3 regions of the Roseibium sp. JB4-4 genome follow, and region 2 is predicted to be linked to each of the others. Evidence: predicted binding sites of a transcription regulator. Region 2 holds the regulator's gene; each other region holds the start of a gene.
What was found. The regulator LexA, encoded in region 2, represses DNA repair genes until DNA is damaged. The targets are predictions, from matches to a motif close to TGTTCNNNNTGTGTTCNG.
Positions count from the first base shown of each region.

Region 1: ACZ1HV_RS09250 (PA0069 family radical SAM protein) is a predicted target of LexA. The motif match lies at 4,676-4,693, and genes of this name have one in related genera.
Region 3: parE (DNA topoisomerase IV subunit B) is a predicted target of LexA. The motif match lies at 2,702-2,719, and genes of this name have one in related genera.

Region 1 covers NZ_CM146333.1:2,014,473-2,022,160, forward strand. The annotation lists gene ACZ1HV_RS09225 (glutathione S-transferase family protein) at 1-344, shown strand, start outside; partial or broken gene ACZ1HV_RS09230 (LysR family transcriptional regulator) at 645-1,555, opposite strand; gene ACZ1HV_RS09235 (MFS transporter) at 1,669-2,865, shown strand; gene ACZ1HV_RS09240 (VOC family protein) at 3,118-3,486, opposite strand; gene ACZ1HV_RS09245 (glycosyltransferase) at 3,912-4,604, opposite strand; gene ACZ1HV_RS09250 (PA0069 family radical SAM protein) at 4,715-5,848, shown strand; gene ACZ1HV_RS09255 (ribonuclease HII) at 5,894-6,553, shown strand; gene ACZ1HV_RS09260 (F0F1 ATP synthase subunit B) at 6,637-7,116, opposite strand; gene ACZ1HV_RS09265 (F0F1 ATP synthase subunit B) at 7,127-7,678, opposite strand.
Region 2 covers NZ_CM146333.1:252,878-260,565, reverse strand. The annotation lists gene ACZ1HV_RS01255 (alpha/beta hydrolase) at 1-227, opposite strand, end outside; gene ACZ1HV_RS01250 (acyl-CoA synthetase) at 382-1,968, shown strand; gene ACZ1HV_RS01245 (PPC domain-containing DNA-binding protein) at 1,965-2,834, shown strand; gene lexA (transcriptional repressor LexA) at 2,992-3,714, shown strand; gene ACZ1HV_RS01235 (ComEC/Rec2 family competence protein) at 3,739-5,430, opposite strand; gene ACZ1HV_RS01230 (DUF4131 domain-containing protein) at 5,508-6,050, opposite strand; gene gltX (glutamate--tRNA ligase) at 6,299-7,688, shown strand, end outside.
Region 3 covers NZ_CM146333.1:539,887-547,574, reverse strand. The annotation lists gene ACZ1HV_RS02510 (sulfotransferase family 2 domain-containing protein) at 1-471, opposite strand, end outside; gene parE (DNA topoisomerase IV subunit B) at 572-2,620, opposite strand; gene ACZ1HV_RS02500 (tetratricopeptide repeat protein) at 3,229-4,068, shown strand; gene ACZ1HV_RS02495 (hypothetical protein) at 4,076-4,393, opposite strand; gene xth (exodeoxyribonuclease III) at 4,580-5,362, opposite strand; gene ACZ1HV_RS02485 (HesB/IscA family protein) at 5,426-5,767, opposite strand; gene ACZ1HV_RS02480 (deoxyguanosinetriphosphate triphosphohydrolase) at 5,924-7,141, shown strand; gene argS (arginine--tRNA ligase) at 7,239-7,688, shown strand, end outside.

The DNA.
Region 1 (7,688 bases), 1.8 Mb from region 2:
CCGAGGTCTTCGAAGCGCTGGACCGGATCGAAAGCGTGCTTGAGACACGTTCCTGGTTGACTGGGGAGAGCATCACGGAGGCCGACATTCGTCTTTTTCCGACACTGGCGCGGTTTGATACCGCTTATTGGAGCGCCTTCAAATGCAATAAACGCAGGCTGATCGACTACCCGCATCTGTGGGCCTATGCCCGCCGGTTCTTTGCCCTTCCAGGCGTCGCCGACACGGTAAAGCTCGACATTTACAGGCGAGGCTATCACTCAAAAAGCGAGCTGCGAAATCCGAACGGCATCGTGCCGCTTGGACCGATTGTCGACTTTTCAGAGCCGCTTGAGGCAGCCTAGGCTGCAGCCTCTCTGGCGCGTTGCCAAAGCAGAATGGCAACAGGCTTGACGAAGGCGAGTAAGAATTGGCGCTTTTAACCGCCATTCGGCGTCGGAGAAGGCCGTCTCATTCTCAGCGCTCGTTTGTAGAGCTTCAATCGTACAGACATACCGAACTTCAATGTCTGCTTTGCGCCCAAAACACTGCGGCTTGGTCCGTTTGGTCGGCCGGCGTCTTGGAGCCCAGAGTGTCCGATGCTGCGTTCCAGGCAAATGTCCGCAATACACGTCAGGCCGATTGATGAAGCAGCAGGAGAATTTCTAGTCCTTGATCTCCCATGGGGCTGTTGTCGCGAATGCGCCTCGAAGAGTATCTACGAACTCTTCGGCTCGCCGAGACAGCGGCCGGGCAGCCGGCCGAACCAGTTTTGCGTCTCGTCCATATGTGCGGTGATCGTTCAGCACTGTCTCCAAAGTGCCCTCTAGAATTGCATCGTTACAAACGAAACTGGGTTCCAGACAAACGCCCAGACCCGCTTTAGCCGCGTCAACCAAGACAGTACCATTATTGGTGACAATGCGCGGTGACAGTTGCACGTCCAGTTTTTGACCGTTCGGGCGCGAAAATCGCCAGCGCGCGGGATCCGGTCCAACACGATACGCGAGCGCCGGAAAACCGGTTAGATCTTCTGGTGTACCTGGGCGGCCATACTGATCCCAAAAGGCCGGGCTGGCTGCGACGACATAGTGGACAGAAAAAGGGGTTCCGAGGTCAGCGCCGGATCATCCAAATGCCCGAGACGTATTGCAAAATCAAATCCCCCTTCGATCAGGTCGACGGGCCGATCACTTAATTCCATGTCGAAATGAATCTCGGGATTCGACGCTGCGAATTGGTTGGCGAGTGGTGCCAGATAGCGCAAACCGAATGCGGGCGGGCAAGCGACGCGTATGAGACCTTTTATCGGTCTGTCTTGACCGGAAATCGCGCTGTCTGCTTCGTTCAGATCAGATAAGAGCCGCAGACAGTGAGCGTAATATTCCCGGCCTCTTTCGGTGGCCTTTACTCCACGCGTCGAGCGGAGTGTAAGTCTGACGCCAAGGCGTGCTTCCATTTCGTCAACCCTGCGGCTGACTGCTGAAATCGCCACACCTTGGCGTTCAGCCGCAGCTGAAAACGAGCCAGTCTCGACAACGGCCACAAATGCTTCAATCTCGGCAAATCGATTCATTTGCTTTCCAAAAATTAGATATCAGATTTCAAAATAACACATCTACTGCAATTTTTTAGAAATTATATATTCAGCCGACCCACGCTCTTGAATTGCCACCAGAGGAGCAAAATTTGCGCCGGCGCCTTCATACACTTCCGATTTTCACACTGGCTATCTTGTGGCTCGTCGGCTGGACACTGCGTGTACCGGTTTTGGCCACTCCTCCATTGGCAACCCGCATTGCGGAATCCTATGGGCTGGAAGCTATGGGGATCGGAGCTTTGACCATGTTGCCTGTGGTCGCCATTGCCTTTGGCGCGATCCCCGCGACTTTCCTAATTGGACGCTTCGGTTTGAAAGCTGCAATTGCTTTTGGTGTTTTGCTGATGGCAGTGGCCTCCACCGCGCGCGGATATGCGCCTTCGGGTCTGATGCTTTTTTCGGTTTCTGTTCTTATGGGATTTGGCGTTGCCCTGTTCCAGACTGCTTTACCCGCGGCGACCAGGGTTTGGACGCCTCGACACATTGCACTCGGAAATGCCGTATATCTGAACGGTATGATGGTTGGGGAAGTGTCTGGTGCAGGATTGACCTTGCCTTTGGTGCTGCCACTGGCCGGCGAAGACTGGCGCATGGCGTTGTTCCTGTGGTCTGTTCCCATCTTGCTCATATCGTTGGCAGTCACGTTCGTGCGTGCGCCCAAAGAAACCAATGATGCACCCGAAGTCGGTACGCAGGATCCGGCATCGACTGCATCACTGCCAAACTGGAACGACGCGCGCGTTTGGCAATTTGGGCTGCTCCTGGCCGGATCGGTTGTCCTATTCTATGTCATCAACTCCTATATCGGCGTGATACTGGATGCACGAGGTGAGCGTGATGCACTTGCCTGGTTACTGTTGCTCTACAACGCGACCCCATTGATGGCTTCGTTTGCAGTTTTGGCAGCGCCAGGCTGGATTGGCAGGCGAAGGCCCATAGCGGCATCTGCGGGATTGGCCGTGCTCGGGCTTGCTCTATTTACCTTCTTCTCCGGATGGGCTTCTTGGTTGGGTGCCCTGCTCACCGGGTTCGCAGCATCGGTAGAACTCATTCTGTTGGTATCGCTGCCAGCCGTCATTGCAAAAGGAAGAGCTGTGACACAGCTGTCTGCAGGAATGACTCTCATCGGCTACGGCATCGCATTCCCGCTGCCTATGATCGGTGGCTGGTTCGCTGAACAAGTTGGTTGGCTGGAAATCTCTCTGATCCCGTCCTTGGTGTTCGGGGTTGCCATTCTGATCCTGGCGGGAGAGCGCCGGTTTCCGGTCTACACCTGGGCACGATAGGAGTCACAAGTAGAATGAAATGATCGTTGAACAAGTTACGATCAGGGTTGCCTTTGCCCGCGGCCAGACCGTTTGACCCAATCGCAGAGAGCGATTGTTTTCGGCAGGTGAGAGCGAAACAGTTAGGGCCCGTTCCGGGGGCGCATTGCAACCTGACAGCCCCCAACTGAAGCGAATGGCGGGTTTGAGCCCAGAGTGACCATGAGAGGCACCCTTTGAGTTGCCTCTCATGGTCCATAGCGCTGAAGACAGTCAGACCGTCAAGCTAATGTTGAACTTATTTCCGTCTGGGTCACGAAAATAACCACCGTAAAAGTTCTTGCCTCGATGACCCGGGGCTCCTTCATCGGTTGCGCCGAGTTCAATTGCCAGAGCATGAACGGCATCGACTTGATCTTGATCCTTTGCTGCGAGCGCAACCATGGCACCATTTCCGTGAGACGCAGTTTCGCCATTGTAGGGCGTGGTCACTACTATTTTGGGTTTTTCAGGCCCAAAGCTATAGCCGATCATGTTGTCTAGGCTAAAGGCGCGTGTACCGTTTATTGCGCAGAACAACGCATCGAAAAAAGTTGCGGAAGCAGCAAGGTCATTTGACCCAAGAGTGATGTAGCTAATCATGATTTTTCTTTTTGCATGAGTAATTGTTGCGCCCTATGAGGCGGCGCGCTGTAAAACCAAAGAGCGGTTTGCGTGGGGATACTCAGGCAATCATGCACGCATTTTATCTGCGTAATTGCGGATTAGCAACGGCAGCGATGTCCGCATAGCCGCCAAACGCGGCAGATGGATCAACCCCGGCAGTTATACCTGAAGCGGGCATCGGCCACTCTTCAATTATGAGTATACGTCCTCGGGCACGGTCCCAAGAAACTATGCGCTCAGATCCCTCGGGATCTGAATTGCATTCAAGGTGCAAAGGCAAGGGAAACCCAGACGGTTTGTGAGCTGCTGCAACACAGATGACAGTCCCGCTCTAGGGGCTCCGATCAATGTCGGAGTGCACCATCATAAGGGGACGTTCCCTGGCTCGCCGTTGCCTGTCATTAGCCGTGGAGTTTGATCGCGACCCTTGCCGGAATGCGCAGGATCCCGACGCAGAACCGGGCAAATGATTGGCGCAAGCCTGCAATGAGGCCCTCCCGCTGCGGTTCGCCGGATGTGACCGCGGCTGCCCGCAGAAACACCATTCGGCCGCGGCCAATGCGCTTTGCTATGTCGAGATCTTCCAGCTGCGGCAAAGGCCTGTGACCACCGAGCTTTTGATAGAACTGACGTGAGATCAGCAGCCCTTGATTTCCATAAGGCATGCCAAGCAGCTGGGAACGGAACGCCGCGACGGATTCCCCAAGACGGGCACCTGGCCCAAAGGCTTCGTATCGCAGCCGAAAGCTGGCCGCCGTCCGGGGTCCGTTTGGCGCGCGGGCTGCCCGTTCGACAAATGCCTGTGCTTCATGGTGCCAACCGCTCTCAAGCAGCGTTTCAGGCTGCAGGAACAGCAACCAGTCGCCTCTTTTGGCGATCTCAGCACCCAACGCGAGGCGTTCAGCCTTTGATTTCTTCAAGACCGCCCAGTGGCAACCGGCCGCGTCCGCGACCTTGCCGGTATTGTCCGATGAGCCACCGTCCACGATCACGACTTCGCGCACGACGCCTTCCGCGGCTGCGGGCACAAGCGCCGAGAGGGCATGGACCAGCTCGGTTTCGGAATTGTATGTCGGAATAATGACGCTAATCATGTCCCGAAGTTCTACAGGATTTTTTTCAAAGTGCGAGTGAATGGGCTTGAGAACGCGCGGAAATTGGCTAATGTTCTACTTATGTTCTCATTTACTCGCCTGAAACGATCATGAACGCGCCTACGCAATTCGCTGCAGCGCAGCAAACGGCCGACATTCCCGAAGACAGTGCTTCCCGGTTGAAGGAGGATAGAACAAGAGGCCGGGGATCAGCACTTAACAAGTCCGGCCGATTTGAACCCCTAGCCTATGAAAGCTTTGACGATGGCTGGGACACTCTTGAAGATCTGCCCCCATTGCAAACCGAGGTACAGGAAGAGCGTGCACGGACGATCATAACGCGCAATTCTTCGCCCGATCTTTCCTTTGACCGTTCGATTAACCCTTATCGCGGCTGCGAACATGGTTGTGTCTACTGTTTCGCGCGGCCAAGCCACGCCTATATGGGACTGTCTCCCGGGCTGGACTTTGAAACCCGCCTTTTCGCCAAACCCAATGCGGCGCAGCTTCTGGAGCGGGAATTGTCCAAACCGGGCTACATTCCGCGCGTGATCGCCATCGGCACGAACACCGACCCCTATCAACCGCTGGAACGCGGATACAAGTTGATGCGGGAAATCCTGGAAGTTCTCGACAACTGTTCTCATCCGGTCGCGATCGTGACAAAGTCAGCACTCGTGACCAGGGACATCGACATCCTCGCGCGGATGGCCGAACGCAATTTGGTCAAGGTCGCGCTCTCCGTCACCACCCTGGACAAAAAGTTGTGCCGTGCCATGGAGCCCCGCGCGTCCGCACCTCACAAACGTCTTGGTGCTATCAAGGCCCTGAACGCAGCAGGCATTCCCTCGCTGGTCATGATGGCACCCATTATCCCAGCTCTGACCGACAGTGAGATTGAAAACATATTGGAAGCAGCTGCCGAGCACGGTGCACAGGAAGCTGCTTATGTCCTTTTACGGTTGCCCCTTGAAGTCTCCGAACTGTTCCGCGACTGGCTGCTCAGGCATCGCCCTGACCGATACAGGCACGTCATGAACCTCATCAGATCCATGCGTGGCGGCAAAGACTATGACGCCAAATGGGGGGAACGCATGAGAGGACGAGGTCCCTATGCGGATCAGATCTCCAAACGCTATTCGCTTGCTGCAAAACGTCTGGGCCTCAGCTTACGCAGAAAGAAACTGAACCTGAATGATTTCCGCCAACCTCAAAAAGGTGGTGTGCAACTGGACCTCTTTTGAAGTCCCGGCTTGAAGTGATTTCTTGCAAACGGCAGGTTGATCGACATGACTGGCACGCCTTCCCTGTTCGATCTGGCTTTTCCCGATCGCCCGGACCTATCTCTTGAGCGCAGGTACGCCTTGGATTTTGACGGGCTTTTGTGCGGTGTTGACGAAGCCGGGCGCGGGCCATGGGCCGGGCCGGTTGTCACTGCTGCTGTCATTCTTGACTACGAGCGCGTGCCGGATGGGCTGGATGATTCCAAGAAGCTCTCCGAGGCCAAACGCGAAGCCTTGTATCTGGACATCGTTTCCAGCGCCTGGATTTGTGTGGCCAGTGCCTCACCGGCGACGATTGACCGTCTCAACATCCGCGCGGCGACACTTTCCGCAATGGTGAGAGCCGTCAACGGACTGCCAAAACGCCCCAGCTATGCCTTGATCGACGGCAGAGACATTCCACCCGGTCTATCGCAACCGGGCCAGGCATTGATCAAGGGCGACGGCCGCTGCCTTTGTGTCGCTGCCGCGTCCGTTGTGGCCAAGGTTACGCGGGACAGAATGATGGTCCGGCTGGAGGACCGGTTTCCGGGATATGGCTTCGCCCAACACAAGGGATATGGAGTGCCCAGGCATCAGGAAGCGCTTGAGGCACTTGGCCCGACGGTCCATCACAGGATGAGTTTCAAACCCGTCCGGCTGGCCGCGGAAGTGTCGAGTGATTGATGTGCAGTGCGAATGTAAAAAACGCATGAAAAAAGCGGCCTCGAGAGGCCGCTTTTTTATCTCAACTCGGAAGTTCCCAAGTATTAATTCAGGCGCTCTTTTACCTGCGCGATGCTTTTGGTCAGGATGTCGTCGGCGACTTTGTCCTGAACCTTTGCAGCGAGGATCTCCTCGGCTGCTGCAACGGCGATATCGGCTGCCTTGGCGCGAACTTCAGAGATTGCCTGGCTTTCTGCCTGAGCGATCTTGTCTTCCGCCGCCTTTGTGCGGCGCGCGATCATCTCTTCAAGAGCCTGGTTGGTTTCAACCGTCAAACGCTCTGCTTCCGAATTGGCTTCAGCAATGATGGCTTCTGCCTCGCCCTCAGCTTCGTGGCGCTTGCGCTGATATTCCGACAAAAGAGCCTGGGCTTCTTCACGCATCTTGCGTGCTTCTTCCAGTTCCTTGCGGATTGTATCGGCGCGATCGTCAAGCGATCCACCGATCTTGCCGGGCACCTTGAGATAGGCGATCAGTGCAAAGAAGAGAACGAGACCGACCAGGGCCCAAAATGTTGCGTCCATGATCGTCTCCTCAGTTCATCGCCGACTTCAGCGCTTTGTTCAGATCGGTTTTGGTCGGAGCCTTACCAATCAACTGCTCTACGAGAGCTGATGTGGTGTCTCCGGCAATCTCTTCGATCTGGGACAGTGCTTCAGTCTTGATGCCGGTGATATGTGCTTCCGCCGCTTTCAGCTTTTCGCCGAGTTCGGTCTCAGCTTTATCCCGGCGCGCATCCTGCTCGGCCTTCAACTTTGCCCGCGTGTCATGAGCAATCCCATGAGCCTTGTTGCGAGCTTCGGCGAGTGCCTGTTCGTACGCGGCGATCGCTGCGTCGGTTTCTGCCTTCAGGCGGTTGGCCTCGGAAAGATCTCCGGCGATGCGGTCCTTCCGGTCTTCCAGGATCCCTGCGATCCGCGGCATCGCCACGTTCTTCATGATCCAGTAGAAAATACCGAAAGTGATTGCGAGCCAGAACAACTGGGACGCAAAAGTCGTCGCATCGAACGGCGGGAAGCCCACGCCGTGCTCGCCGGCTGCTTCCGCGATGGCCGCATGGCCTTCAGTGGTCGTTTCGCCTGCCATTTCCTGTCTC
Region 2 (7,688 bases):
CCACCATGCACGAAAACCATCAGACCACGTGATGGCCCGTCAGGACTGAAAATATCAAATCTTTGGCGTTCACTATCACCATAGACGACATCGATTTCTTTTATGGGCCAGGTATCCCGGAACGCACTGGCTTCCTTTTCCCAGCGCGGCGGAAAGCTCGCAGCATCTTGAATGTGCGCAGCATTTGCATATGCATCGTCCCAATCGAAAGTCTCTTGCTCGTTCATTTCCCGCTCAAAGTCTCTTATTGCGAAACACAACAGGTATCCTTGCACGGATATTTGTGTCTGGGGAACGTTTCATTCCTTGCCAGCTTGTCAAGCTTATGATGCTCAGCCTAGGTTTCTGGACTTTCCGGGTGGGATGAAGGGAACTTAGCCAATGATAGAGCGTAGCTCGAACCGGGTCGCCAACTTGGCACACTTCTTGACCAAAAACGCGGCCCGGTGGCCTAACCGCGCGGCAATCATCTGGGAAGACAACACCTGGACCTGGCAGGAACTCGACAGGCGCGTCTCAGCGCTCGCGGCAGCCCTAAGCGATAGATTCGGCATCACCAAGGGTGACAGCCTTCTCGTTCAGGCGCAAAACTCCAATCAAATGACCGAAATCATGCTTGCTGCCTTTCGTCTTGGTGCGATCTGGGTACCCTGCAACTTTCGACAAGCCCCTGCGGAGACTGCCTACACTTGCGAGAAATCAAAAGCCAAGGTGATGCTCTGCGACGCAGACTTCGAAGAACAGGCACAAGCCGTCAAGGCTGCCAATCCGGACGTGCGCGGTATCGTTAGCATTGGAGAAAGCGCCTTTGGCGTTTCCTATGAAACCTTGTTAACCAGCCACATGGGAACACAATTTCCAAATGCACCGGTCGACTACACTGATCCCTGCTGGTTGTTCTTCACATCCGGATCCACCGGCCGGCCAAAAGCGGTGGTCCTGTCGCATGGCCAAATCGGCTTCGTTGCAGTCAACTACATGACAGACCTGATGCCAGGAACAAACGAAGAAGATGCATCGCTCGTGATAGCACCTCTCTCGCATGGCGCAGGTCTCCAGCAAATCGCGCAGCTTTCCGCAGGAACGGCACATGTCCTGATGCCAAGAACTGGCTTTAACCCCACAGTCGCTTTCGAACTGATCGAAAAGCACAAGGTCAGCAACATGTTCACGGTTCCCACTATTGTGAAACGCCTCGTCGAAGACCCGGCTGTCGAGCGCTACGATCATTCGAGCCTTCGTCATGTGATTTATGCCGGAGCTCCGATGTACCGCGAAGATCAGAAGCTGGCTCTCGAGAAGCTGGGCTCTGTTTTGGTCCAGTACTACGGACTTGGTGAAGTGACAGGCAACATAACCGTCCTGCGCCCTCAGGATCACGTGCAAGAAGACGGCCCTGAGGCGCGCATCGGCACTTGCGGCACCGAACGGACCGGAATTGAAGTTTCGATACAGGATGAAACTGGTGCCTTGTTGCCACCTGGAACAACAGGTGAGGTCTGCGTCATCGGGGCTGCGGTCTGCGCTGGTTACCTGGAAGACGATGCCGCCAATGAAAACGCGTTTCGCGACGGTTGGTTTCGAACCGGGGACATCGGTCATATGGACGAAGACAGGTATCTCTATCTAACCGGTCGCGCGTCAGACATGTATATTTCAGGCGGGTCGAATGTGTACCCAAAGGAAGTGGAGGAAGTTTTGTTGGCACATCCTTCCTTGTCGGAGGTTGCAATTCTTGGCATTCCAGACCCTCAATGGGGAGAAGTCGGACTTGCGGTGTGTGTGGCCTCAACCAATTCTGAACCGGAACCGGAAGCGGCAGAATTGAGCGAATTTCTTGCCGGAAAGATCGCCCGATACAAGAGACCGCATCGATATTTGTTTATTCAAGCAATGCCCACCAGCGCTTACGGAAAGATCACGAAAAAGCTGGTACGTGAATTTCTGATCGAAAAAGGCTTGATATGAGACGCGGAGTTCCACGGACACTTGATGATATCAAGCACCCTGGACCAATTGCATCTCAACGCAGACCCTCTCTCCCATGCCATGCTGAACCGGTTGCGCTGTCCTTGTCCGATGGAGGTGGTCTGCTGGAAAAGCTTGGCCAGTGGATCGAAGCGTCAGGCTATCAATCCGCGATACTTGATCTCGGTGGCGTGGAACTCAACGCCTTTGACTATGTCATGCCGGATCGTGCGATCGACGACAGGCATGCCGCCTGGTATAGCGACAAACAGGCCTCCGAAGGATCAACACTCATCGAAGCCGTTGCCATTCTGGGCCTCCGGGACGGCAAGTGGTTTGCGCATATTCACGCCTACTGGCTTGAAAACGGCAATGTCCATCTCGGCCACCTCCTTCCGGACAGCGTGTCCCTCGCAAGGAAAGCGGATCTGACCGGATATGGCTTAACGGGAGCTGGTTTCGAAGCCGAATACGACCTCGAAACTGAGTTTACGCTTTTCCGCATCAAGCCATCGCAAACCATCGTCGCCCCCTCCACTCCGCCGAACGCTCTCATCACAACGCTGGCACCATTTGAGGATCTTCACGACAGTATCTGCGATCTCGCTTCGACTATTGGGGCCAACACCTTCAAGGTTGTCGGTCTCGGCAGTCTCGCAGGTGCTGAATTCACATCGTCGCCGCCCATGACAGGCCTTATCTCTGAAATCCTCTTGCAATCAGGTAGTGGCTGCGAACCCAATCAAGGCCAACGGATTCAGATACGCTGCATAGATCTCGACGGAAATCTCCATCAAGGGGTTGCACAGCCCGGCGGGTGCCCGACCCTCGTAACCTGCGAATTGCTGCTGATTTCAACTGACTGAAACACGTTCTAAAGCCGTAATTGATGAACTCCGTTCAATTCCGTGAAAACGGCGGCAATAGAACAGTAAGAGAACATTTACCCTTGCAGAACACAATAGGAACAGCTAAGGTGTTCTCGATTTGTACCAGTCCGATTCTAGGTCAGGGGTAACCGTTATGTTGACGCGCAAGCAGTACGAACTGCTCATGTTCATTCATGAAAGACTGAAGGAAACTGGTGTTCCACCGTCCTTCGATGAAATGAAGGACGCGCTGGACCTGCGTTCCAAGTCTGGTATCCATCGGCTCATTACGGCTCTTGAGGAACGCGGCTTTATTCGTCGCTTGCCAAACAGGGCCAGAGCCATGGAAGTTGTCCGCCTTCCGGACTCAATTGCTCCCGGCCTTGGGGCTCCACGACCACGTGGAAGTTTCTCACCCGAAGTCATCGAGGGCTCTCTTGGCAAGGGAGAAGGCGCCAAGTCTCCTTCTCCTGCTCCATCTGTTCCTGAAGTCGCAGGCACAGAAATACCTGTTATGGGCCGGATCGCCGCCGGTGTTCCGATTGAAGCAATTCAGAACCACAGTCATTCAATCACTGTCCCTCAAGAGCTTCTCGGCAAGGGCGAACACTACGCACTGGAAGTGCGCGGTGACTCTATGATCGAAGCCGGCATTCTTGATGGTGACACGGTCCTTATTCGTCGGACAGATTCAGCTGACAGCGGTGACATTGTCGTTGCACTGGTTGACGATGAGGAAGCAACATTGAAGCGACTTCGCAAAAAAGGTGCGTCCATTGCACTCGAAGCCGCAAATCCAGCTTATGAGACCCGAATTTTCGGACCGGGGCGTGTTCGTGTTCAAGGACGTCTCGTTGCTTTGTTTCGCCAGTATTAGATCGTACGGTCGTTACTAACGGCTTCACTTGGCTTTCGAGGTCAGGTTTGCGCGCGTCATTTCTCCTATTTGGTGCCAGGGTCTTGGTGCCTCTGGAATTGCGAAAATCATTTTTGAGACGATGGTGGTTGCGGCTTGGGTGTCACGCCTGTCAGTGCCATCAATCTTTTGATTTCCGGTTTCAGCGGTGTGCTGCTGCTTGTCAGGCAATTTGTCGTCGCGCGCCGTTGCTTGCGCAGACAGCCAAATAGACACCGCCCCTCGCCTGGCTCTCGTTTCTGCATCAATAACAATGGCTGCTCGGCAACCATCTGGAACGATTAAATCGGTCACGATCAGATCGGCAAATTGGCAATCCTGAAATAAAGCGTCCGCATGCCGAGGAAATGCAATTGAAACAGGCACTTCGACGTTTTGACCGTTCGGCAATTGATCGACTGGCGCATGCGCTCTGATCACACATCCTGATTGATCGCAGTTCCGCTGGGGCGATTTCATCTTGCGCGATTTAATCGCAGACACGGAAACCCCTTCTTTTTGAAGCCAGAGTTCTGTCACGAAGGAAGAACGGTTGACTGATAGGTTCAAGAAACCGTTTTCGTCGCGAGCCGCAACTCTCGAACCCGAAGACGCGATTTGAATATCGGGAGGCCGAGACAAGAAAATCAGGAGTATCGCCAGGGCAAATGGCGCTGCTGAAAACAAACGCCACCGCCCCGGCACCAGAAGAACCAGAAACAGCGCACTTATCAAAAACAGGGTAGGCAACGCGGAGAGATTGCCGACGGTCCCTGTATCGCCCCCCAGAGCTGCGGTGAATTCTGAAATATCAAGCAACCAGGAAATGCCAATCGACATAAAGGCAAGAGGAATTGCGGCCAGTCCGAATGGCATTAGGATGAGCGCAAGAACACCCATAGGCATGACCAGCAATGAAAAGACAGGCATTCCGAGCATATTGCCAACCACGCCAAAGGGCGCAATCCGGCCGAAATGGTGTGCCCCGACAATCCCCGTTGCAAGTCCGGCAACAACTGCCGTTACAAGCAGACCGAATGACCACTTTCCCAAAGAAGCAAAGATCCTTGGCAGCAAGCCAACACGAACGTCTTTCTTCCAGCTCTCTTTGTCTCGACTGCGCCAAAGCTCATAGACGGCGACAAGGCAAATGACAGCTGAGAAGGACATTTGGAACCCGGGAAAAAACAAGCGTTCTGGTGAAATCAACAGAAGCAGAAATCCGGCAAGAGCAACGCTTCTAAGCGTCAAACCACGACGGCCTACCAAAACCCCAAGAAAGACAAGTCCGATCATCACAAATGAGCGCTGAGTTGCGACGGCCGCGCCGGAAATGAGCAAATAACCAACCGCGGCGCATAGCGCAGTTGCCGCCGCCCATTTGTGAATGGGCCATCTGAGTGCAAGCGGTTGAAACAGCGAAAGCAACAACAAAACCGCGCCAAATGCACCCCCTGCGAAAAGAGCCATATGCAATCCGGAAATTGCCAGGATGTGAGCCAATCCTGCTGCGCGAAGTGCTTCCTCTTGCACCTCGGTGATACCGCTTCGGTCCCCCACAAGGAGGGCAACAACAAGGGCAGTTTCCGGGCCCTGCCCCATCACAGTTCTAATCTTGTCTGCAATACCTTCGCGCAGGTTCTGAACCAGTGCTCTGGCTTGGATCGTCAGTGGCGTATTGTCAGATGCCAAGACCATTGAAGGCCCATAGCCAAACCCCGTCGCACCAATTTGGGAATAGAAGGCTCGATAAGAAAAATCATAGCCCCCAGGCATCACTGGTCCTGCCGGAGGAAAAGCCTCCCCCGCAGTTCGACCATTTGCCCCGGTCTGGCAATGTCGCCTGCCGGCACCCGCATCCGAACCTTTTTGGGAAATCCCAGGTCCGATCGCGTTCGATCATTGACGGTTTCAACTTGCAGCAGCAGCCGAACACCGCGCGCATTGACCTGTCGCTCAAGAACAAACCCGGTCAGCGTGACATTCATCATTTCAGAGAGTTTTGGGGCCGCGACCGTGGCTGTCCTGACGCTGGCGACAGTCAAACCGGAAACCAGCGCCAGAAGGAGCAGAACAAACCTGCTTAAAGACCCTCGCCGGGAAATTCGGTAAACAGCACCCATTGCAAAAAGCGTAAGCGCAGTGAGCAAGATCCTATTGGGCTCAGCCGGCAAAATCTTGTAGATCGCAATTCCTGCAGAAAATGCGAAGCAGCACCACAAAAGCCCCTGATCTTCCCAGATGCGGCTCTGAACAACGCCGGACTTTTTTGACGTGAGCGCCGCCAGAACCGCCCAGGCGGACTGAGCCTTGTCCATCCGGCCCCTGCGGTATTGGTGAGGTTCGTTTTCGAGTAATTGGGTTTGAGATGCAGGATGCGAAGCCGCTGAATTGCGGCTCTGTTTTTTTCGGGCGGTGTTTGCTGCTGCACCACCTGCTGATCCTTCCATCTCCTAAAGAAACGGGCAAGTGCCTATTTAGCCTTGCCAATGCCTGTGCTAAGACCGCGCCACCTTCAAAGGCGCAACCTGCGCCGTTATCTTGACAGAGACTTTTAATTAGCACCATGGCACAAGACATCGTCACGCGTTTTGCTCCTTCGCCGACCGGCTTTCTACACATCGGCGGCGCTCGCACCGCATTGTTCAACTGGCTGTTTGCCAAGCATTTTGGCGGAAAAATGCTGCTACGGATCGAGGATACCGACCGTGCCCGCTCCACGGATGAAGCCGTTGACGCCTTGATTGACGGTCTCGGATGGTTGGGCCTTGACTGGGACGGAGATCCCATTTCTCAGTTTTCCCGCGTTGGACGTCACGGCGAAATCGTCGAACAGATGGTGGCAAACGGTTCAGCCTATCGCTGCTATTGTTCGCCGGAAGAGGTTGATGCCATGCGCGAAAAGGCGCGGGCTGAAGGTCGTCCGCCCCGCTACGATGGCACCTGGCGCGATCGTGATCCATTAGAAGCGCCAAAGGACATCGCACCGGTCGTTCGCCTCAAAGCGCCACAGTCCGGCGAGACCGTCGTCGAGGATTTGGTCCAGGGCCGAGTTGTCATTCCAAACAAGGATTTGGACGATTTTGTCATCATGCGATCGGATGGCACACCGACATATATGCTTGCCGTGGTCGTCGACGATCATGATATGGGAATCACGCATATCATCCGCGGTGTCGATCACCTGACAAATGCCGCCAGGCAAACTCTGATTTTCCAAGCGCTTGATTGGGAAGTCCCTGCCATGGCGCATATTCCACTTATTCACGGGCCTGATGGCGCGAAACTGTCAAAACGCCATGGAGCAACCGGAGCCGAAGCCTATCGTGCCATGGGTTATCTCCCGCAGGCTATGCGCAACTATCTTGCGCGTCTTGGCTGGAGTCATGGCGACGAAGAAATCATGTCGCTCGACGACATGATAAAGTGGTTTGGCTTGGATGCTGTTGGCCAGTCCGCCGCCCGCTTCGACTTCAAGAAACTCGAGAATCTCAACGGGCACTACATGCGCGCAACACCGGACCAGGAGTTGCTGGAGCATTGGAAAATCTATCTTCAGCATGCTGAAGACGGCGCTGCAGTATTGAATTGGCTTGCTTCACCAGACAAGGAAAGCGTAGCGCTCGCGGCTCTACCAGGTCTAAAGGAACGGGCCAAAACGCTGGTTGAGCTCACCTCAAGCGCTTCTTATCTTTGGCGCCAGCGCCCTCTCGATTTTGACGAAAAGGCGCAGAAAATCCTCAGCGATGAAGCAAAGAGCATCTTGAAAGACCTTCACGGTGTTTTGACGGCAGCCAATGAATGGAGCGCTGAGCATCTCGAAACCTCCGTAAAAGCCTATGCAGAGCATAAGGAACTGAAACTCGGAAAGGTCGCACAGCCGCTGCGTGCAGCCCTCACCGGCCGCGGGACTTCACCGGGAATTTATGATGTCCTTGTTGCACTGGGCCGTGATG
Region 3 (7,688 bases), 290 kb from region 2:
CTGGCTGCGGAAAAGGTTGTCAGCTTCCAGATCCGAAATTGACGAAATGTGATCGACGAATTCTTGTGGAGACATAAGCTGATCAAAGCCGCTTTCGCTGTAGTAGGACGGCAACGCATTTGGAGACAGAATGACACGCTCATAACAGTAGGAAACACGTTGAACCGGATCCTGGACCCAGGCGATGACCTTCGTGTCGGGGTATCTTCGCTTGAGTTCACGGGCCGTCAGCAATTCGACGTCGCCATGAAATAGAAGTTGCTCGTTGCGTTCACTCAAATGTGGATCATGTCGGATTGACCGTAGCGAACGGTTGTTGCCCGCCAGATGATTGAGAACTCCACCAAGGGCCTGAAAAGCAGGCTCTGCAACGCGAGCGTAAGCGATGTCGTGTCCTGGAAATACAAGATAAACGTGATTGCGCAACGGTCGTAGCCGCCGATCGAAAACTGAATAAACCCGGTTTAACATTATACTTGTCCGGCACCTGAAAACGGTTGCTATGCAAAAAGGCCCAGCCTTCCAAGCAGCCCCCGACTAAAAAACTGTCTTAAACTATCCGTTTTCGGCCCTAAATATCAAGGTCCTCTGCAAATTCTGCATTGTCTTGAATAAAACGGAACCTGGCTTCGGGTTTATTGCCCATAAGCCTTTCGACGGCATCATTGGTATCCCCGATTTCGCTCTCATCGACGTCCACTTTCAGGAGCGAACGCTTCGAAGGATCCATCGTGGTTTCTTTCAACTGGGCTGGAAGCATTTCTCCAAGCCCTTTAAAACGGCCGATTTCGACCTTGGATTTGCCTTTGAATGCTGTCTCAAGAAGCTCGTCTTTGTGCGCGTCGTCGCGGGCATACAGTGTTTTGCCCCCTTGGCTGAGACGATATAGAGGCGGAACTGCAAGATAAAGGTGACCGCCGCGAATGAGTTCCGGCATTTCCCGGTAAAAGAACGTAATCAAAAGTGAAGCGATGTGCGCGCCATCCACATCGGCATCGGTCATGATCACAATCTTCTCGTAGCGAAGATCTGTCTCGCGATATTGAGACCTGCTGCCGCATCCAAGTGCTTGAATGAGATCTGCCAGTTGCTGATTGGCCACGAGTTTGTCACGGCCAGCATTGGCAACGTTCAGAATTTTTCCACGCAACGGCAATATGGCCTGGTTGGATCTGTTGCGCGCCTGCTTAGCGGAGCCGCCCGCCGAGTCGCCCTCGACGATAAAAAGTTCGGTGCCTTCTGCCTGGTTCGCAGAACAATCTGCAAGTTTGCCAGGAAGCCGGAGTTTTCGGACGGCGGTTTTGCGGGCGACGTCTTTTTCTTGCCTGCGGCGAAGGCGCTCTTCCGCACGGTCGATGACCCATTCAAGCAGTTTGTTGGCCTGATTGGGCGAAGCTGTCAGCCAATGGTCAAACGCATCACGCACCGCCGCTTCTGCAATTCGAGTTGCTTCATTGGACGCGAGCTTGTCCTTGGTCTGGCCGACAAACTCAGGTTCCCGGATGAAGACGGAGAGCATGCCACCTGCTGACGTGAGCACATCATCGCCAGTGATGATGGAAGCCTTTTTGTTGCTGGTCAGTTCCCCGTAGGCTTTCAATCCGCGAAGCAGCGCATAGCGGAAACCTGCCTCATGCGTCCCACCTTCGGGTGTCGGCACCGTATTGCAATAGGAATTGATGAAACCGTCACCGGCAAACCAGCTTACAGCCCATTCCACGGAGCCATGTTTACCAGCATTGTCTGTTCGGCCGGAGAAAACCTCGTCAACTACTCTGCGTTCCTTGGTCAACCGTTCGGCGAGAAAGTCCTTCAAGCCACCAGGAAAGTGGAAAACGGCCTCTGCAGGCGTTTCATCCTTGTCGAACAAGAGGTTGGGTGCACAGTGCCAGCGGATCTCTACGCCACCAAACAAGTAGGCCTTTGACCGCGCCATCTTAAGCAGCCGTGCCGGTTGGAATTTTGCGCCTTTTCCGAAAATCTGGGCATCGGGTTTGAAGCGCACTTGTGTTCCACGGCGGTTTTGGGTGTCGCCAACCAGCTCCAGTGGACCGTCCGCCTTCCCACGACGAAAGGTCTGACGATAAAGCTTTCGACTGCGTGCAACTTCGACGACCAGTTCCTCTGACAAAGCGTTGACGACAGAAATACCAACGCCATGGAGACCGCCGGATGTTTCATAGACTTTGCTGTCGAATTTTCCGCCCGCATGCAGCGTGGTCATGATGACTTCCAGCGCGGACTTGTCCTTGAATTTCGGATGGGGGTCTACCGGAATGCCTCGGCCATTATCCGTGATCGTCAGGTAGCCGTCGTCCGCAAGCGTCACATCGATCCATGTTGCGTGTCCGGCGACCGCTTCATCCATGGAATTGTCGATAACCTCAGCGAAAAGATGGTGTAATGCCTTTTCATCCGTTCCGCCGATATACATGCCTGGCCGGCGGCGCACCGGTTCCAGACCTTCAAGAACTTCAATGTCAGCTGCAGAATATTCATCGGAAACGGCGGCAACAGCAGGCATGGAGCGCGGTTTCTGCGGTGCGCGAGATCGCGTTTCCTGCTCCACTGGAGAGGAAACCGCGGCATTGCCGGCAAATAAATCGTCTTTCGCACTCATTCCATATCGCCTGGTTGGTTTTAGATCTTCGTCGATTGTGTCTTAGCGGGCTTTACCTACACCGAATCGCTTTCCAGTTTGAAGGACAAACATAGAACGGCAAGGCGATTTGGCCAAAAGCCCCCGTTTTCAACAGTTGCGCAAGGCGCCGCATGCGCTGGAAACACATCATCAACCAGACTGTGCGCATTATTGTTCAGCGTGTGGGACGGGGTGAGGGGTCAAATTGTGCCAATTTCGCAACACTTGAACATAGAGTGGCAACCGGGTTGCTCGAATGAAGACATTGCCCACGTTCGGCCATGTTTGCCATTCAACCGTTGCGTTACTATCAGCCAACAAGCCGGTTGTACTTCGTGACGGCTATGAGGCGGATTGCGACACAAATAATCTGCAAATGGTCTTAATTGGGCGGCAAACGGCCCAACTTAGGCCGAATTGATTGGCCATTTTTGGCCATATCAAACAACGGGGTCCGGCGAGCGCTTCTCGACAGGACACAGTGAAATCAAATGCGCATGGCGCGGATAAAAAACAAGACCGTCCGTCGGAAAAATAAATTCTGTCCGGCGGATAATAGTGTGAATGGGATGCAAAAGAAGAGTTCATTGATTCAACGCCTAGGAAAAACCGGAACTGTGCTCGGTGCGTTGATGATTGCGGTCATGGCAGGCGAGGCGCTGGCGTTTGATGGACAGCCGGCGGCCCCGAGAACTATTGGCCCGCAGGATCTTTCTCCCAGCGAAGCTTTGCGCGCTGGAGCGCGTCAATATTATTCCGGCGACAAGGCAGCCGCGCTCAGCTCTCTACAATATGCTGCGGAAAACGGTCAGCCTATGGCGGCTTGGAAACTTGGCGAGATGTACGCCAAGGGCGACGGCGTCAAGGAAGACGACCTGAAGGCTTTCGAGTATTACAGCCAGATCGTTCGTGAGCACGGTGAAGATAGACCTGACGCACCAGACGCGCCATTTGTTTCCAGCGCATTTGTCGCACTCGGCTCATACTACCTGACCGGAATAGACGGTGCGGTTCCGCAAAGTGAAAGCCGTGCGCGTCAGATCTTTACACACGCTGCATCCTATTTTGGTGACGCAGCCGCTCAATACCAGCTTGGTCGAATGTACCAGAACAACAACAGCCGCATGGCCGTTCGTTGGTACAATCTGGCGGCGCTCAAGGGACATGTCGGAGCTCAGGCGCGCCTTGGCGAAACACTTTACGAGATCGGCAACTCCGAAAAGAAAAAGGCCCGCGGGTTGATGTGGATGACGGTGGCACGTGCGCAGGCCTCAGGCGGCGATGCGAGCTGGATCAACGCCATGCACGAACAGTATTTTGCGGTTTCTCCGGAAACCGTGCGCCAGCAAGCGCGTTCTCTCGCCGACGGTTGGATTGAACAGAACCGTCCGGACATCCTGGCCTCGCAGCAGGTACCCTCTCAGTAATCCAGCGTTACGAGTGATGTCGGCCCGACAAGGGGGGGATCGCACCGGCTGCTTTTCCGTTTCCGGTGTTTTCGGAGTCATAAGCTTCGAAAGCGGGCAAGGGGCACTGCTGAAATTCCATGACGTATTGTTGAGAACCATCTGGCATGTGGCCATTCGCATGCCATCGGGGCTTTTCAAGCATATCGATCTCGCCGACGCCATAGTCTTCACCTTTGTACCGGCAGGTGCAGGAGATGGATTGTGAGTATGAGGGCGCTATGTTCATCAAAAGAAAGACAACGAAAACCGTTGTGACAGGCATCAAACGTGCGCGTCCGGCCATTCTGCTCATCGCCGGAATGAAAGGTCCGCAATTTTGAAATGCGGACGGATATGTTTGGTCCGTTACCCCATGACCTCAAAAGACTAGCACGGCTTTGGAACACTGCAAGTCCCGACGTCAACCGCATTGCTTTCGGCCCAGTTCAACTGGCCGAAACACGAAAGCTGTGTGGATTATGAAAGAGAATCAGGCTGCGAGATCCACCCAGACCGGAACATGGTCCGACGGTTTCTCCCAACCGCGAACGTGTTTGTCGATGCCACATCCGGTCATCCGATCGGTTGCCTGCGCTGACATAAGTATATGGTCAATGCGGATGCCATTGTTCTTCTGCCATGCACCAGCCTGATAGTCCCAGAAAGTGAAGGTCTCAGGAGCTTCTGTACAGGAACGGACTGCTTCCGTAAGGCCGAGGTTTAAAAGTGTTCTGAAGCGCCGTCGGCTTTCCGGCTGATAAAGCGCATCTTCAAGCCATCCCTCGGGGTTTTTCGCGTCAACGGGGTCTGGAATGACGTTGTAGTCGCCAAGCAGCAAGAACGGGGTTTCGTCTTTCAGCCGTTCTTTGGCGTGCGCAATAAGTCGGTCCATCCATTCTATTTTATATGGGAACTTTTCGGTGCCCAAAGGATTGCCGTTGGGAAGATAAAGGCAGCCGAAACGAATGGCGCCGCTTTCCGTTGATACGCTTGCCTCAATGTAACGTGCTTGTTCGTCAGCATCGTTTCCGGGAAGCCCCCGTTGAACGTCTTCCAGCGGCGATTTGGAAAGCAGGGCAACACCATTAAAACCCTTTTGCCCATGGGTCTCTACATTGTAACCGAGGTCCTCAAAGGGCTGGCGTGGAAAATTCTCATCAACCGATTTGATTTCCTGAAAGCAGGCAATATCGGGATTTGTTTCTTTCAGCCAATCCTGGACCGTATCAATGCGCGCCTTAACTCCATTGATATTCCAGGTCGCAATTTTCATGGCTGAGTTGCCTCCGTTTCGAAAGGGTCGGGGCAACAGCCCAGTTAGAGTGCCTTGCGGGTTCTAGATGGTGAAGCTGGTACCGCAGCCGCAGCCAGCCACCGCATTTGGGTTGTTGATTTGAAAGGACTGACCAATCAGATCGTCAACGAAATCAATCTCCGACCCACCCATATACTGCAGGGATATCGTATCGATCAAAACCGTCGCGCCCGGGTTCTCAATGACGAAATCGTCGTCTTCGCTTTCGCCGACAACGTCGTATTTGTACTGCAAACCGGAACAACCGCCGCCTTCCACACTGACCCGAAGCATACTGCCCGCAGGTTCATTTGATAAAATGGACGCAATTCGCTTGGCTGCGCGCTCGCTGACTGTTACTCGATTTTCAAGTGTCTCGGTCATGTGTAGCCGACTCGCTGAGTTCTTGGAGCATTCAAGAGCATTAAACCTGATGTATCGAGATAAGTATGTTTTGAAGTAGCCCACGTCAATGGAGTGGGTATCTCGCAGCTTCGGGAGATGGTACGGGACAACGCAGTGAGCGAAGGTTGGCAACTGATGAATGCGGATATCGGATTTGGAGCGCAATCGCGAGCGGTTTACGCGGAAAACCCGTTTCGCAGCCGCGGTCGTCTGTTTCCAGAAGCCGAGAGTCCGACCAGAACACCATTTCAACGGGACCGGGACAGGATAATTCATTCTTCGGCCTTCCGGCGCTTGAAGCACAAGACCCAAGTCTTTGTGTATCATGAAGGCGATCACTTCCGCACGAGGCTGACGCACACGATTGAAGTTTCGCAGATTGCGCGATCACTGGCCCGCGCACTGCGTCTGGATGAGGATCTGGCAGAGTGCCTGGCGCTGTCGCACGACCTCGGACACACCCCATTCGGGCATGAAGGTGAAGATGTCATGCATGAATGCATGGCACCATTTGATGGTTTCGACCACAACGCGCAGTCCTTGCGCGTCGTGACGCACCTGGAACAGAGATATGCTGACTTTGACGGATTAAATCTCGCCTGGGAAACTCTCGAGGGCCTCGTTAAACACAATGGTCCTTTGGTGGGCTCGGACGGAAAACCGATCGGGAAGTTTCAGGGCTCAGTATTGCCTTTCGCGATAAGGGACTATGCGGATAAACAGGACCTTCTGCTCGACACCTGGCCCGGCGGAGAGGCGCAGGCCGCGGCAATTGCGGACGACATTGCCTATGACGCACACGACCTGGATGACGGATTGAGGGCGGGTTTGTTTGCGATTGAAGATATGCGCGACGTTCCGTTTCTGGCAAATATTCTAGCCGAAGTTGACGCCAAGTACCCGGGTCTTGAAGAAAGCCGGCGCATTCATGAAATCGTTCGCAGATCAATAACAAGAATGGTGGAAGACGTCATACGGGAAGCGGTGCGCAATTTGTCGGAACTGGATCCTCAGAACGCGCAGGACATCCGCATGGCCGGTAAATGTCTGGTCGGGTTCTCAACCGGAATGACCCAAGCGGAAGGCGAAGTGAAGGATTTTCTGTTTGCACGTGTATATCGGCATGAGGATGTTCTTGCCGTTCGAAAGCTTGTGGCCCGCGTCGTTCGGGACCTGTTTGGCAAATTCCATTCGGACCCAGGGCTGATGCCCGAACCCTGGAACATCGGCATGAATGAATTGAGCGATGCAGAAATTGCGCGGCGAATTTGCGACTACATCGCAGGTATGACCGATCGATATGCAATTGAAGAACATCGCAGATTGTTTGACGATACTCCTGATTTGGGGTAGGCGCTGAGGCAGTCTAAGAGCCGGTGACGCCGGAGGTGAAATTCTCTGCAGCGCGACGGTGCTTGGAAACCAAAATTCGAAACCAGATCGGTGCTCTATGAACATCTTCGCTGACTTTACGCAGCGCGTTAAAAAAATAATTCAAACATTTGACCTTAAAGACGCAAATGGGAATGAGCCGAACCTTTCTCGAGTCGTCGTGGAGGCTCCGCGTGATCCTGCCCACGGTGATCTGGCGACAAACGCCGCAATGGTTCTGGCAAAGCCTCTTGGTTTGAAGCCCAGAGATCTTGCAGAGCAACTTGTTGAAAAGTTGAGCGCTGATCCGGACATCGTCGAAGCGACGATTGCGGGGCCAGGATTTATAAATTTGCGGGTGGCACCGGTCGTATGGCAGCGCGTGCTTGGCAGTGTGCTGGAATTCGGCAAGAAATATGGAAGTATCCATCCGGCCGAAAATCGAAAAGTAAACGTGGAATATGTGTCAGCCAATCCCACCGGCCCGATGCATGTCGGGCATATCCGCGGTGCGGTTCTCGGCGACGCC